2 regions of the Xenorhabdus griffiniae genome follow, and region 1 is predicted to be linked to the other one. Evidence: predicted binding sites of a transcription regulator. Region 1 holds the regulator's gene; the other holds the start of a gene.
What was found. Region 1 encodes CRP, which controls carbon source genes, mostly activating them, when cyclic AMP is high. Its sites were predicted from a motif close to ATGTGANNNNNNTCACAT; they were not measured.
Positions count from the first base shown of each region.

Region 2: yrbN (protein YrbN) is a predicted target of CRP. The motif match lies at 3,295-3,312, and genes of this name have one in related genera.

Region 1 covers NZ_CP147737.1:343,397-351,295, reverse strand. Annotated here, with positions in the region: gene WDV75_RS01610 (transposase) at 1-42, shown strand, start outside; gene tnpA (IS200/IS605 family transposase) at 129-554, opposite strand; gene WDV75_RS01600 (RNA-guided endonuclease InsQ/TnpB family protein) at 611-1,783, shown strand; gene murQ (N-acetylmuramic acid 6-phosphate etherase) at 1,909-2,814, shown strand; gene WDV75_RS01590 (LysE family translocator) at 2,886-3,491, opposite strand; gene WDV75_RS01585 (YheU family protein) at 3,680-3,898, shown strand; gene WDV75_RS01580 (phosphoribulokinase) at 3,965-4,834, shown strand; gene crp (cAMP-activated global transcriptional regulator CRP) at 5,391-6,023, shown strand; gene WDV75_RS01570 (aspartate aminotransferase family protein) at 6,084-7,301, opposite strand; gene WDV75_RS01565 (aminodeoxychorismate synthase component II) at 7,424-7,899, opposite strand, start outside.
Region 2 covers NZ_CP147737.1:4,357,046-4,364,944, forward strand. Annotated here, with positions in the region: gene WDV75_RS19850 (sensor histidine kinase) at 1-179, shown strand, start outside; gene btsR (two-component system response regulator BtsR) at 182-901, shown strand; gene WDV75_RS19860 (DEAD/DEAH family ATP-dependent RNA helicase) at 1,327-3,219, opposite strand; gene yrbN (protein YrbN) at 3,209-3,289, opposite strand; gene nlpI (lipoprotein NlpI) at 3,391-4,275, opposite strand; gene pnp (polyribonucleotide nucleotidyltransferase) at 4,459-6,597, opposite strand; gene rpsO (30S ribosomal protein S15) at 6,855-7,124, opposite strand; gene truB (tRNA pseudouridine(55) synthase TruB) at 7,299-7,899, opposite strand, start outside.

The DNA of each region.
Region 1 (7,899 bases):
CAAATAACAGGCACTGAAAAATGGGAGAGGATCTCAACTTAACGCGTTGCAAAAATGACCTCCCCCCTTTTACGACACCCTCAATGCGGGCGGGGATATAAGGCGAAAAGCCCGTAGGGCTTTAAAAATCAATCAGACGTGGTCTGGCTTTGAACATAGGCTCTGAGCATTTCAATCGTTGCTCCTCCGGAGCTACAGACAAAGTATGATCTTGACCATAAAAGCCCCGTTTTACTCTGCATCCGTAAATGCGTGTTTTGCTGGCGCAGCAGGCGCGACGACACGGATTTGAGATTGTTGACCATCACACTGACAGCAAGTTTTGGCGGATAGGCAACCCGCAGATGCACATGGTCTGGTTCTCCGTCCATCTCAATAATTTCACATTCGAGTTTTGCGGCAGCAGAAGCAAAAGCATGCCGCAACTGTTCTATCATTCGTCCATCAAACAGTTTACGGCGGTATTTTGTCGTAAAAATCAGATGCACAACAAGTTTGCTGACACTATGTCGTTTACGGAGGAACCCTGCCAGTAAATCATCGTGATTACTCAATTGATATACTCCATTAACCTGTTAAAATAAAAGTATTATATCAATGAGCGCTGACCATGTTAAGAGCCACAAAAGTACGCATTTATCCGACACCGGAACAGGCTGAGTTTCTCAATGCCCAGTTCGGCGCAGTTCGTTTTGCGTACAACAAAGCTCTGCACATCAAAAAACAGGCTTACCAGCGCCACGGTGTCAGTTTAAGCCCCCGTAAGGATCTGAAACCGCTGTTGGCAGTCGCGAAAAAATCCCGTAAATATGCCTGGCTCAAAGCGTATGATTCCATCGCATTGCAGCAGGCGGTCATTAATCTTGATGTGGCTTTTTCCCATTTTTTTAATCCGAAACTGAAAGCGCGTTTTCCGGTATTTAAAAGTAAGCATGGAAAACAATCAAGCTATCATTGCGTTGGGGTTAAAGTGCTTGATAGCGCGATCAAGATCCCGAAAGTTTCACCGATTGAAGCGCGTTTACATCGTGAAATGACGGGCTCATTGAAAAGTATCACGCTGAGCCGCAGCGCAACGGGGAAATATTATGCGTCAATACTCTGCGATGACGGGACAAAAGCGCCGGCGAAACCCACATTGATATCACATGTTACGGGTATTGATATGGGACTCTCGCACTACGCCATTAAATCGAATGGTGACAAAACCCCGAATCCCCGCCCTCTCATCAATGCCAGTCGCAACTTGCGACGTAAACAGAAAGCGTTGTCCCGTAAGAAAAAGGGGAGTGCGAACCGTCGCAAAGCCCGTATACAGCTTGCGGGTGTGCATGAACGGGTAGCCAATACCCGTGCTGATTTCCAGCATAAACTCTCCCGCACAATTGTTGACGAAAGCCAAGCGGTAATTGTGGAGACACTGAAAGCAGCAAATATGATGAAAAATCATCATCTGGCACGTGCTATCGGTGATGCCGGATGGTCTGGGTTCATCATAAAACTGGAATATAAGGCCGCAGAGAAAGGGGTGCATCTGGTGAAACTGGATCACTGGTTTGCCAGTTCAAAAACCTGTCACTGTTGTGGCCACAAAATGCCGGAAATGCCGTTAAATAAGCGAATCTGGCAATGTCCTGAATGCGGAGTTGAACATGACCGCGATATCAACGCGGCAATCAACATCGAACGCAAGGGCATACGGGAATTATGTGCGGCGGGACTCGTCGTGCAATCTGCCCATGGAGGCCAGCGTAAATCCGTCATACAGACGGTTGCGGCCTAGGAAGTGGGAAGCCTCGCCCGACAGGGCGGGGAGCAGTCACTGTATATTTCCTATTAAATGCTCAGTAAGATAAACTGACGCATATAAATCACTTCTTAGTTTCAATAAAATATGGCAGAAAAATGATGAAAATCGACTTGAGCAATATGATAACAGAGAGTCGTAATCCCGCCAGTACCCACATTGATCAACTTTCAACACTCGATATGCTGCACGTCATCAACGATGAAGATAAAAAAGTGGCTATTGCTGTCGAAAAAACACTGCCCCAAATTGCCTGTGTGGTTGATAAAGTTGCCAAAGCATTTCGACAGGGTGGGCGCTTAATCTATAGTGGCGCTGGCACATCTGGGCGCTTAGGTATCCTGGATGCCAGCGAATGCCCACCCACTTATGGTACAAAACCAGAACAGGTAATCGGCTTAATTGCCGGCGGGCACCAAGCCATTCTGCAATCTGTCGAAAATGCGGAAGATAATCGGCAATTAGGTACAGAAGATCTTAAGGCGTTACACTTTACTCAACGAGATGTTCTGGTAGGGATCGCTGCCAGTGGCCGGACACCCTATGTATTAGGTGCAATGGAATATGCCAAATCAGTTGGTGCTACTGTCGCTTGTATCAGCTGCAATCCAAATAGCCCAATGACGCAGTTGGCTGATCTTGCTATCACGCCCGTCGTCGGGCCAGAAGTGATAACAGGCTCATCCCGCATGAAGGCAGGCACGGCACAAAAATTGATACTGAATATGATCACGACAGGTGCCATGATCCGTATTGGCAAGGTATATGGTAATTTGATGGTTGACGTAGAAGCCACTAATGCCAAATTAATCGAACGCCAGAAAAATATTGTCATGGCCGCCACGGAGTGCAGCAGAGAAATGGCAGAACAGGCGTTAAACGCCTGTGGTGGGCATTGCAAAACCGCAATTGTCATGATCTTATCGGGTATTAACGCCGAAGAAGCCAACGCATTATTGGCAAAACATCATGGGCTTATCCGGCCAGCTATCTCAACAGACCGATAATCACTATCTCTTTAGCAAAATCCGCCGTAAACCCTCGCCCAATGCGAGGGTGTCGTAAAAGGGGGGAGCAGTCACCCAAACCAGATTAAAGGCACACAAGCGGCAGTCAGGACACCCATTACGATATTGAATGTAAACCACGCGCGACGGCTTTTCAGTAACTGACCAATCAGTGAACCAAGAACCAACCAGATTACACTGCCGAGGATATTGACGATTAACATCACTATACTGATGGCAAAAATGGAATAGTTATACAGCTCTCCAGCCAGACTGTAACTACTGATTGCGCCCAATCCCATCAACCAGGTTTTGGGATTTAAGAACTGCAATAGCCAGCCTTGATAAATTTTGATTGGCTCTCTTGCCGATGCTGTAGTATCCAGCCGTTTATAATGCGAAGTGGCTGTCTTCCAGGCCAGCCATAATAAATACAGACATCCGAGTATTTTCAGCCCCGTATGTAAAGCAGGATAAATCAGCAGTAGCGCAGCAACACCAAACGCAGACAGCAGCAAAATGGTTTGCATTCCCAGAATAATACCCAGACAAAGCGGGACAGAACGGCGAATACCAAAATGAGCTCCCGATGATGTCAGTAACAAATTGTTTGGGCCCGGTGTGACAGCGGAAATAAACATAAATATACTAAGCGAGAATATCAGGCTTAAAGTCATGGGTAGATTCCCCTCCCACCCTGGTGGTTAACATTTCTTTTCAAGAAAAATAACAGTATGTTATTTCACATACAAGATAACTAATCATGAAATCAATTCAAATTCATTATGAATCGTAGACTACAACTCCATTAGCAACGACGATGTTTACCCGATGATGAATGACAGTATTTTCAGGAGCAATCACAATGATTATCCCGTGGCAACAATTGGAAGCCGATACACTCCACAACTTAATTGAAAGTTTTGTCCTGCGGGAAGGTACTGATTACGGCGAACAGGAAAAAACGCTCGAGCAAAAAGTGCAAGACGTCAAACGTCAACTTGAACGAGGTGAAGTTCTGTTGGTATGGTCTGAACTACATGGAACCGTTAATATCTTGCCTAAAGAGATGTTCCGCCCGTAAAACTCAACTTGTTTGATTCATTCTAATTGACTGATTCGCCAATTTTATTAATTAAGGAGTCTGTTCATGTCTGCCAAACACCCCGTTATCGCAATCACTGGCTCCAGTGGAGCAGGAACAACCACAACCAGTGTCGCTTTTCGCAAGATTTTCCAGCAATTTGACGTAACAGCTGCACTGATAGAAGGGGATAGTTTCCATCGTTATACTCGTCCTGAAATGGATGCCGAGATACGGAAAGCAAGAGAACAAGGCAGACATATCAGCTACTTTGGGCCAGAAGCCAATGATTTCGGTATGCTGGAAAAAACATTCCTTGAGTATGGGGAAACAGGCCATGGCCGCTGCCGAAAATATCTTCATACCTATGATGAAGCCGTCCCCTATAACCAATCACCAGGTACTTTCACCCCGTGGGAAGCTCTGCCATCTAATACGGACGTCCTATTTTATGAAGGACTTCACGGGGGAGTTGTCACGCCACAACACAATGTCGCCAGTCATGTTGATCTGCTAATTGGCGTTGTACCGATCGTCAACTTAGAATGGATACAAAAACTCATCCGAGATACGGGCGAGCGAGGGCATTCCAGAGAAGCGGTTATGGATTCCGTTGTTCGTTCAATGGATGACTATATCCGCTACATCACTCCTCAGTTTTCACGTACCCATATCAATTTCCAACGTGTCCCTACCGTTGATACCTCCAATCCCTTCTCTGCCAAAGCGATCCCCTCTCTGGACGAAAGTTTTATCGTGATCCGTTTCCGTGGACTCACGCAAATTAATTTCCCTTATTTGCTCGCGATGCTTCAGGGTTCATTTATTTCCGGCATAAATACTATCGTTGTTCCTGGTGGAAAAATGGGGTTGGCAATGGAATTAATTATGGCACCGCTTGTTAAACAATTACTGGAAGGCAAAAAAATCTCGTAATTTAATCTCTATTTAATTTTTAATAAAACAGGTAACAAAAAATAATGTTACCTGTTTTATTTAAATAAGCAGGTTATTTTTTGTGACAAAATTTTTTCCTTGTATACCAATCTCACTCCAAGATGCATGTAATTTCTCCCCCGCGAAGCGGGGAGAAATCAGGTTTCATATCGTGTTGTAAATTGCAGCTTGAAGTTTAATGCGTATAAAACACATCTTGAAAGACGATAGGTATATAAATGTAAAATCAATAAAACCAACTCTTCTGCCTGATTTCTGGTAATCTGGCAGTCAGTCTAATATGCTGAAGCGATACAAGAGAAGACAGAAGCGCTTTCCTGTGTTACAAACAAGGTTACAAGCGTGGACTGGCAAGGTATATGGGTTAAGATCAATATGCCTAAATTTTGGCATCTTTATAATCCATATAAAATTCCCGCTTGTCAGTTTTTCAGCAGGCTAATATGTTAAGCTATTGACTTTATAAAGCCAGCCTGAAGAGGAACGACAGTTTCTCACATCATAAAGGCAGAAATAACAACAGAGGATAAAGCGAATGGTTCTCGGCAAGCCACAAACAGACCCTACTCTTGAATGGTTTTTGTCACACTGCCATATTCACAAATATCCATCCAAGAGCACGCTTATTCATCAAGGTGAGAAAGCAGAAACGCTTTACTACATTGTTAAAGGTTCAGTTGCTGTTCTAATAAAAGATGAAGAAGGTAAGGAAATGATTCTCTCTTATTTAAATCAGGGGGATTTCATTGGTGAACTTGGATTATTTGAAGAGGGGCAAGAACGTACTGCATGGGTACGAGCCAAAAGTGCCTGTGAAGTGGCTGAAATTTCCTATAAGAAATTTCGCCAGTTAATTCAGGTCAATCCTGATATTCTGATGCGTTTATCTGCTCAGATGGCAAGTCGCCTACAAACCACTTCTGAAAAAGTAGGTAACTTAGCCTTTCTGGACGTTACAGGCCGTATCGCCCAGACATTGCTCAATTTGGCCAAACAGCCTGATGCAATGACTCACCCTGATGGTATGCAAATCAAAATCACACGTCAGGAAATTGGGCAGATTGTGGGTTGCTCCCGTGAAACGGTTGGCCGTATTTTGAAAATGCTGGAAGATCAAAGCCTGATCTCTGCACATGGCAAAACCATCGTCGTTTATGGGACGCGTTAATTCCCAATAAACCGAAACTCAGCCAGTGCAATCTATTACTTCGCACTGGCTTTTTTACTGTTATTTGTTTAACCAACGGGATATCGCCATTTCCAGCCGCACCATACCCTCTGTGATTTCGTCCTCAGGAATAATCAGTGATGGTGTAAAGCGCAAGATGCTGTCTCCTGCACTTAATAACATCAATCCCAGTTCTGCCGCCTGCTGCAATATTTCTTTGGCCTTGCCCTGATATTCAGCTTTCAATACAGCCCCAATAAGCAAGCCTTTTCCGCGAAATTCACGAAAGATACCATATTTTTGGTTCATCTTTTCCAAAGCATGAATGAGCATATCGTGCCGTTTTTCCACGCCCATCAGCACTTCTGGCGTATTGATAATATCCAGTACGACACAACCGATACGACAAGCCAATGGGTTTCCACCATAAGTCGTTCCATGGGCGCCCGTTTCCATTGCCGCCGCGATTTTATCTGTCGTTAACATTGCACTGATGGGAAAACCGCCCCCCAGTGCTTTTGCCGTCGTCAAGATATCCGGCTGTACGCCATAATGCTGGTAAGCATATAACTGCCCCGTGCGCCCTATTCCACTCTGGACTTCATCAAAGACCAACAAAGCCTGATGCTTATCACACAATTCCCGCACCCCATGCAGAAACGCCATTGTCGCAGGAGTCACTCCTCCTTCACCTTGGATTGGCTCCAAAACAACAGCACAAGTGTGATCATCGATTTCCGCTCTAACGGCATCCAGATCGTTAAAAGGCACATGAACAATATCGGCGGGTTTAGGCCCAAACTCTTCGGCATACTTCGGTTGCCCTCCCACCGAAACCGTGAAAAAGGTACGACCATGAAATGCCTGATGGAATGCAATGATTTTGGTTTTATTCGGATGATAACGGGTAATCGCATAACGACGTGCCAATTTAAATGCCGCTTCATTGGCTTCCGCCCCCGAATTAGCGAAAAAGACCTTTTGGGCAAAAGTCGCATCAATCAACTTTTGCGCTAAGGTTAAGGCAGGCTCATTGGTAAAAACGTTGCTGATATGCCACAATTTTTCACTCTGCTGTTTCAGGGCGTTCACCAAAGCCGGATGACAGTGCCCCAAAGCCAGAACAGCAATACCTCCGGCAAAATCTATGTATTCTTTACCCTGTTGATCCCATACTCGACTTCCTTGCCCTCTGACAGGAATAAAATTCGCCGGTGCATAAATAGGCAACATCACTTGATCATAGGTGTTTCTATTTGCTGCTTTATTTTCTACCATTTCCCTCACCTTATTTTTATACTTGCCATTTCGAAGTGAAATAATAGTCATAAAATATGAATAAAAAATCAATTAAGGGCAAATAAAAAAACAACAGAATGAGGGAGTATAGAGGTATCTGACTAATATCTGAGGAAATTATTCAACAATTCATGTCCCTGCTCACTAAGAATGCTTTCTGGATGAAACTGCACCCCTTCCAGTGGCAAAGTACGGTGACGTATTCCCATGATTTCATCTACGTCGCCATTACGCTGACTCCAGGCCGTCACTTCAAATGAAGCAGGAAGCGTTTCTGCGGCAATGACCAGAGAGTGATAACGCGTGACCGTCAATGGACGATCTAATCCTTTGAATACCCCTTGCTGGCTATGGTGAATCAGACTGGTTTTTCCATGCATTACTTCACGCGCTTTAACAACCTTGGCACCAAAAGCCTGACCTATTGCCTGATGCCCCAGACACACACCGAGGATGGGTAATTTCCCTGCAAAATGTGAAATCGCTTCCAACGAGATCCCTGCTTCATTTGGCGTGCAAGGCCCCGGAGAAATGACTAAATGAGTAGGCGCCAAATCTTCGATATCTTTAAGCTGAA
Region 2 (7,899 bases), 750 kb from region 1:
GACTATATTGCCCCAAAAAAGTGGGAGATGATGGCCTTGGGATGAGTTTGGTAGATAAACGTCTGCGGCTTCGTTATGGTAAACAATATGGGGTAAGCGTTGAGTGTCAGCCAGAAGAATTTACCCGTGTCATTTTGTGTTTACCATTAGAAAAAAAACAGGCTAAAAAAGCGGCGTAAATATGAATATATTGATTGTTGATGATGAGCCATTGGCTCGTGAGAATCTACGTTGTTTGCTGGAAGAGGAAATTGATATTCAAATCATTGGAGAATGTGCCAACGCAGTAGAAGCGATTGGTGCTATCCATCGCCTGAAACCCGATGTTGTTTTCCTCGATATTCAAATGCCCCGCATTACCGGACTGGAAATGGTTGGTATGCTCGATCCAGAGCATCGCCCTTATATTGTTTTTCTGACTGCATTTGATGAATATGCGGTGCAAGCCTTTGAAGAACATGCATTCGATTATTTATTAAAGCCACTGGAAAAAGAGCGTCTGAGTAAGACACTGCAACGCCTGCGTTCTGGCTATCAAAAGCAAAATCTGACCGATCTTCAACGTGAAGATGAACAGCTGAAATATATTCCCTGTACCGGACATAGCCGAATCTGGCTGATGCCATTGGATGATGTCCTGTATGTCACTTCCCGCCTGAGTGGTGTCTATGTCATAAGTGCTAACGGACAGGAAGGCTTTACCGAGTTGACCCTGCGGACGCTGGAAACTCGCACTTCACTCACTCGCTGCCATCGCCAGTATTTAGTCAACATGACTCAATTACGGGAAATTGTTTTTGGCGAAAATGGGCAGGCAGAGCTGGTACTTAGCAATGATGAGCGTATTCCTGTAAGTCGTCGCTATTTGAAACCGCTTAAAGAAGAGTTGGGGTTAACTTGATCGCCGCTTAAGGCATAATGATCCTGAAAAACCTCAGAAATCAACAAGAGCGGGAGATTGCGGGAAATTTCAACGTTTGCTGATGGGTGACTTTTATAACGCGATGTTTCAATTAAATGCTCTTCCCAATCAGCATGGCCTCCTGCAAGGAATTAAACAGTTTTTTCATTCAATGAATTTGGATATACGCATTAAACGTCAAGTTGCAAGTTGCAATTTACAACACGATATGAAACCTAATGTCTCCCCGCTTTGCGGGGGATATGCATTAATCTCAACTAGATTGCCAAGAAAGAAGATTTAATAAAATTAGCAAGATAAATAGCAAAAGCCCTTTCTCCGTTAAGAGAAAGGGCTTTATTTAATTGACCATTGCGATATTTTTAGCGCAACGATGAATCAAGCCATTCAATGAAGATTAGTGCTTATACATTACCACTGCTTTGACGGCGACGTGGTGCTTCATCGTTGCCGCGACCGCGGAAAGAACCACGCTCACCACCACCACGACGTTCGTTGTTAAAACGACGACCACCGTTATTACCGAAACCATCACGGTCACGACGTGGACCATTGCCACCATTACCGCCATTACCATTGCGGCCACCACGACGCTCACGGCGCTCAAAGGGTTGCGCGTCTCCCATCAACTGCATATTCATTGGTTTGTTCAGAATACGAGTACGGGTAAAGTGAGACAGCAACTCCCCTGGCATACCTTTTGGCAGCTCAATCGTAGAGTGGGTAGCAAACAGTTTGATATTACCGATATAACGGCTGCTGATATCGCCTTCATTTGCAATCGCACCCACAATATGGCGAACTTCAACACCATCATCACGGCCAACTTCAATGCGATACAGTTCCATATCACCCACGTCACGACGCTCACGACGAGGACGATCACCTCTGTCACGCTCACCAAAGCCATTGCCATTGCCATTGCGACGACGATCATCACGCTCGTTGAATTCACGGCGAGGACGACGCACTGGATCAGGTGGCAGAATAAGTGGGCGCTCACCTTGTGCCATTTTCAGCAGGGCTGCTGCCAGTGTTTCCATATCCAGCTCATCGCCAGTACCCAGCTTAGACAGCAAGGCGCGGTATTGATCCAGATCGCTGCTTTCCAGTTGATTCTGAACATTAGCCGCAAATTTCTCCAGACGACGCTGGCTCAGAAGCTCTGCGTTTGGCAGTTCAACTTCTGGGATGGTCAGTTTCATGGTGCGTTCAACGTTACGCAGCAAACGACGTTCGCGGTTTTCAACAAACAACAGCGCACGACCCGCACGACCCGCACGACCAGTACGACCGATACGGTGTACATAAGATTCAGCATCCATTGGAATATCGTAGTTAACCACCAGGCTAATACGATCAACATCCAAACCACGAGCAGCAACATCAGTCGCAATCAAAATGTCCAAACGGCCATCTTTCAAGCGCTCAAGTGTCTGTTCACGCAGAGCCTGGTTCATGTCACCATTCAGTGCCGCGGAGTTGTAGCCGTTACGCTCCAGTGTTTCTGCAACTTCCAACGTTGCATTCTTGGTACGCACGAAAATAATCGCAGCATCAAAATCTTCTGCTTCCAGGAAACGCACCAACGCTTCATTTTTGCGCATTCCGTAAACAGACCAGTAGCTCTGGCTAATGTCAGGACGGTTTGTCACACTGCTCTGAATGCGAACTTCCTGCGGATCATTCATGAAACGACGGGTGATACGGCGGATCGCTTCTGGCATTGTCGCAGAGAACAGCGCGGTTTGATGTTCAGCAGGGATCTGGCTCATGATGTTTTCAACATCTTCGATAAAGCCCATACGCAACATTTCGTCAGCTTCATCTAATACCAAACCTTTCAGGTTGGACAGATCCAATGTTCCACGCTTCAGATGGTCAAGCAAACGTCCTGGTGTACCCACCACAACTTGTGGCCCCTGACGCAAAGCACGTAACTGAACGTCATAACGCTGTCCACCGTAAAGTGCAACAACATTCACATTGCGCATATGTTTGGAAAAATCTGAACACGCTTCAGCAACCTGCACCGCCAGTTCACGGGTTGGCGCTAACACAAGAATTTGTGGCGCTTTAAGTTCAGCGTCAATGTTATTCAATAAAGGCAAGCTGAAAGCAGCTGTCTTACCGCTGCCCGTCTGTGCCATACCCAGCACATCACGGCCACTCAGCAGGTGAGGAATACATTGTTGTTGGATAGGAGAAGGCTTCTCATAGCCCAAGTCTCCCAACGCAGAAAGGATAGGTGCCGATAAACCTAAATCAGCAAAAGAGATTTCAGTCTCAGTGGTCATGTAATGGTGCCTCATTGATCATGGCGGCCAGTCTACATAACACAGTGAAAAGAATTTCTGTCATTTTCATTTAAAATGTGAACTGGCTCAAATTATGTTATTAAACGAACAAACAAGCCCCCATCATCCAGAGATGTGGACTTTAAAATCTGTCGTGAAAATGTTCGTCAGCTATTGTTGGTTCGATTCCGATAAATCATCTTGTTTTTGGCCCAATAGTGCCAATTCCAACAATGCGTAGCGGTGCTCAACAAAGTTATGCACATTGTTAGCCACCGTCAGCTTGAATAACGCAGTTGCGCTATCCTCATCCCCCAGACTTAGGTAATGTTTACCTAAATAGAAGTCAGTTTCACTGAGATGCTCAGCGAGCGAAGTGTTATCTGTTGAACCCTGCTTTAAGCGTTCCATCAATGTTTTTTCACCGATTTTGCCTAAATAGAATTCAACAATATTCCAGCCCCATCTCCCTCGATTCGCTTTGTCAAAATGGTGCGACAAATTAGTCATTGCAGCCTTAGGATCAATTTTATCTTCCACAAGGTACAACCACAACGAACGGAAGGGATCATTTGGATCGTCTTGATAAAACGCCTGCAGATCATCCTGCGCCAATCGATAGCGGCCACCGTAATACAGTGAAATGCCGCGATTCATTCGCGCGTAGTTGTAAGTTGGATCAAGCTCTAAAACAGAATCAAACGCTTCATAGGCAGAATCAAAATTGCCTGCCTGCGTAAAATAAATTCCTAAATAATTAAAAATTTCAGGAATATCAGGACGGATAGACAAAGCCACTGAAAAATCATTCTGTGCCAATGCCCTCAGCCCGAGGCTATCATACAGCACACCTCGTTCATATAAAAGCTGTGCATATTCATCTTCCGTCAGTGACCGACTCGCAAGTATTTGCTCCATACGAGCCAGAATAACCTCTTGTTGCAATGTCGGTTGTAATGGAATAGCAATAACTTCATTTTTACGCCACCCAGTGCCGCTACATCCCACAAGGAGAAAAATAGCCGCAACATAACACCAGCGCAGAAAAGAATTCATTTCCCACTCCCGAAGCCAGACATCAATCAGAATGCCCTATGACTCCACCCACATTGTATATTTCAGGCTTCCTGCCCAAAATTAACTTCTTCTCATCTTTCGAACTATTACTAAGAACAATAATTCAAAATTTATTGAGATAAACGGCGCCCTTTTTACAGGACGCCGCTCTTTACGTCAAATTTATTCTACTGATGATGCCGGTGATTGCACTTCCGCATCAGTGGTAATCACAGCTTCTTTCATGCTCAGGCGGATACGTCCCTGACGGTCAATTTCCAGCACTTTCACCGGAACTTCTTGCCCGATTTGCAGATAATCAGTGACTTTCTCAACACGTTTTTCAGCGATCTGAGAAATGTGTACCAGCCCTTCTTTACCACCACCGATAGCAACAAATGCACCAAAATCAACAATGCGAGTTACTTTACCAGCATAAATACGGCCCACTTCAACTTCCGCAGTGATTTCTTCGATACGTCTGATAGCATGACGTGCTTTGTCACCGTCAGTCGCTGCAATCTTCACTGTGCCATCGTCTTCAATTTCAATGGTTGTTCCGGTTTCTTCCGTCAATGCGCGGATCACAGAACCGCCTTTACCAATCACATCTTTGATCTTGTCTGGATTGATCTTGATAGTGTGGATACGTGGTGCAAATTCAGAAATATCATTGCGTGGGCTATGAATTGCCTGCTCCATTACACTCAGAATATGCAAGCGAGCACCTTTAGCCTGATTCAGCGCAATCTGCATGATTTCACGGGTGATACCCTCGATTTTGATGTCCATTTGCAATGCGCTGATACCATCACGGCTACCCGCAACTTTAAAGTCCATGTCACCCAGATGATCTTCGTCACCCAAAATGTCAGACAGAACAACAAAGTTTTCGCCTTCTTTCACCAATCCCATCGCGATACCTGCAACGGCTGCCTTAATCGGTACACCAGCATCCATCAACGCCAGTGATGCACCACAGACAGAAGCCATAGAGGAAGAACCGTTGGATTCAGTAATTTCAGATACCACACGAACGGTATATGGGAATTCGTTGATGCCTGGCATCACAGCCAATACACCACGTTTCGCCAGACGACCGTGACCAATTTCACGACGTTTTGGTGAACCGACCATACCCGTTTCACCGACAGAATATGGAGGGAAGTTATAGTGGAACAGGAAGCGATCAGTACGCTCACCCATCAGCTCATCGATAACTTGAGCATCACGCTCTGTGCCTAATGTTGCGGTTACCAGTGCCTGAGTTTCACCGCGGGTAAACAGGGATGAACCATGAGTACGTGGCAGTACACCTGTGCGAACGTCAAGAGCACGAACCATGTCTTTTTCACGGCCATCAATACGCGGTTCACCACGCAGGACACGGCTACGAACAACATTTTTCTCCAGAGTAGCGAGAACTTCAAGCACCTCGGTTTCTTCCAGTTCAACGCCTTTTTCTGCAAATTCTGCCAGGATAACCGCAGTGACTTCTTCTTTGATATTATCAACCTGAGCGTAACGTTCCTGCTTCTCAGTAATGCGATAAGCATCACCCAGACGACTTTCAGCCAGTTCTGCAATACGATCGTGCAGAGGTTGATTAACAGGCTCTGGCGCCCAATCCCATTTCTCTTTACCTGCTTCAGCAGCCAGCGCATTGATGTTATCAATCACAATCTGTTGCTGCTCGTGACCAAACACAACCGCACCCAACATTTGCTCTTCAGTCAGCAGTTCCGCTTCGGACTCAACCATCAGCACCGCGTTGTTTGTACCTGCAACGACCAGATCCAAACGGCTGTGTTTCAGTTCATCACTGGTTGGGTTCAGTACGTACTGATCGTTAATGTAACCCACGCGTGCAGCACCAATTGGGCCATTGAATGGGATACCAGATAATGCCAGCGCAGCAGAAGATCCGATCATGGCAACGATATCAGGGTTGACTTGTGGGTTAACAGAAACAACGGTCGCGATGATTTGAACTTCATTCAGGAAACCTTCTGGAAACAGAGGGCGTAGAGGGCGGTCGATAAGACGGGCAACTAATGTTTCACCTTCACCCGGACGGCCTTCGCGACGGAAAAAACTGCCCGGAATACGGCCAGCAGCGTAAGTACGCTCCTGATAGTTAACGGTCAGAGGGAAGAAATCCTGACCTGCTTTGACTTTCTTTTGACCGACAACGGTGACAAATACCGCTGTGTCATCCATATTTACCATAACAGCGGCTGTCGCCTGACGAGCCATCATGCCAGTTTCGATGGTCACAGTGTGCTGACCATACTGGAATTTACGAACAATCGGATTAAGCAAAATAATTTTCCTTTGTTAGTGTTGCCAATTTAAGAAACCAGCAACAATGGATTTTCTCTTCTTGCTACACCCTCACGACTAATGACAGTGCTCACTGCTTTGAGGACTCTCATTAGCCGCGCGAGTCACTGTAGCGGAAGAGGTTCAAATTTTAGAAACGGTATAAAAACAGTGGATTAAATTTTCTGTTACCTATCAATTCCGTTTCCTAGAAGAAAAGGGGCCCGATTAGGCCCCTTTCCACTGAAACTCATCAATTAGCGACGCAGTCCCAGACGCTCAATCAGAGCAGTATAGCGTGCAACATCTTTACGCTTCAGGTAGTCCAGCTGCTTACGACGCTGTGCAACCTTTCTCAGCAGACCACGACGGCTGTGGTGATCTTTTTTGTGCTCTGCAAAGTGGCCTTGCAGGTGGTTGATGTCAGCAGTCAGCAATGCGATCTGAACTTCGCTGGAACCACTGTCGTTAGCGCCACGGCCAAATTCAGCAATAATTTGCGCTTTTGCAGCAGTACTTAGAGACATAGTATAACTCCAAATAAGTAATTTAAAATGACGAGTGCCGATCTCTAATTCAGCCACTCATGTACAGACGCGGTATTCTACGCTGCAAATAGATGAAGCGCAAGACAGCACAATCACCGTCATTCTGCGCCCCAATTCAATTTACCTGCTGTAATTCCTTGTCTATTGCTATCATTATTCCGTTTCAACAACCAGACGACGTGGAGCCACGAGTCCATCATCATCGATCATGGCAATGCCGATGAATTTATTTTCATCTCCTTCGGTCACCCTCACCCATTCATCTGAAGCCAAATTATGTTTGCTGCGAACCGGCTGGCCTTGTTTGAAATACGACGCAACGACAGATGTTAAGTGAATGACAGGAAAATGAACCACGGCGGTATCCATAGGTAACAATAATGGATCAAGCAATTCCCACGCCTCAATTTCTTGATCTTCAGCCTGTTGTTTTAACTCATATAACTGTTCCAACGTTACCATTCTTTGATTGGGATAGTTGGCAACCTGCAAGCGACGCAGATAAATGACATGCGCGCCACAGCCCAAAAGCTCCCCTAAATCATCAATGATGGTACGAATGTAAGTTCCCTTGGAACAGTGTATTTCCAATTCCAACTCATTCCCTTCCCAGCGAATGAATTGCAATTCATAAACAGTGATAGGACGCGCTTCCCGCTCCACTTCAATTCCCTGACGGGCATATTCGTATAGCGGTTTTCCTTGATGTTTCAATGCAGAGTACATGGAAGGAACCTGCATGGTATCACCACGG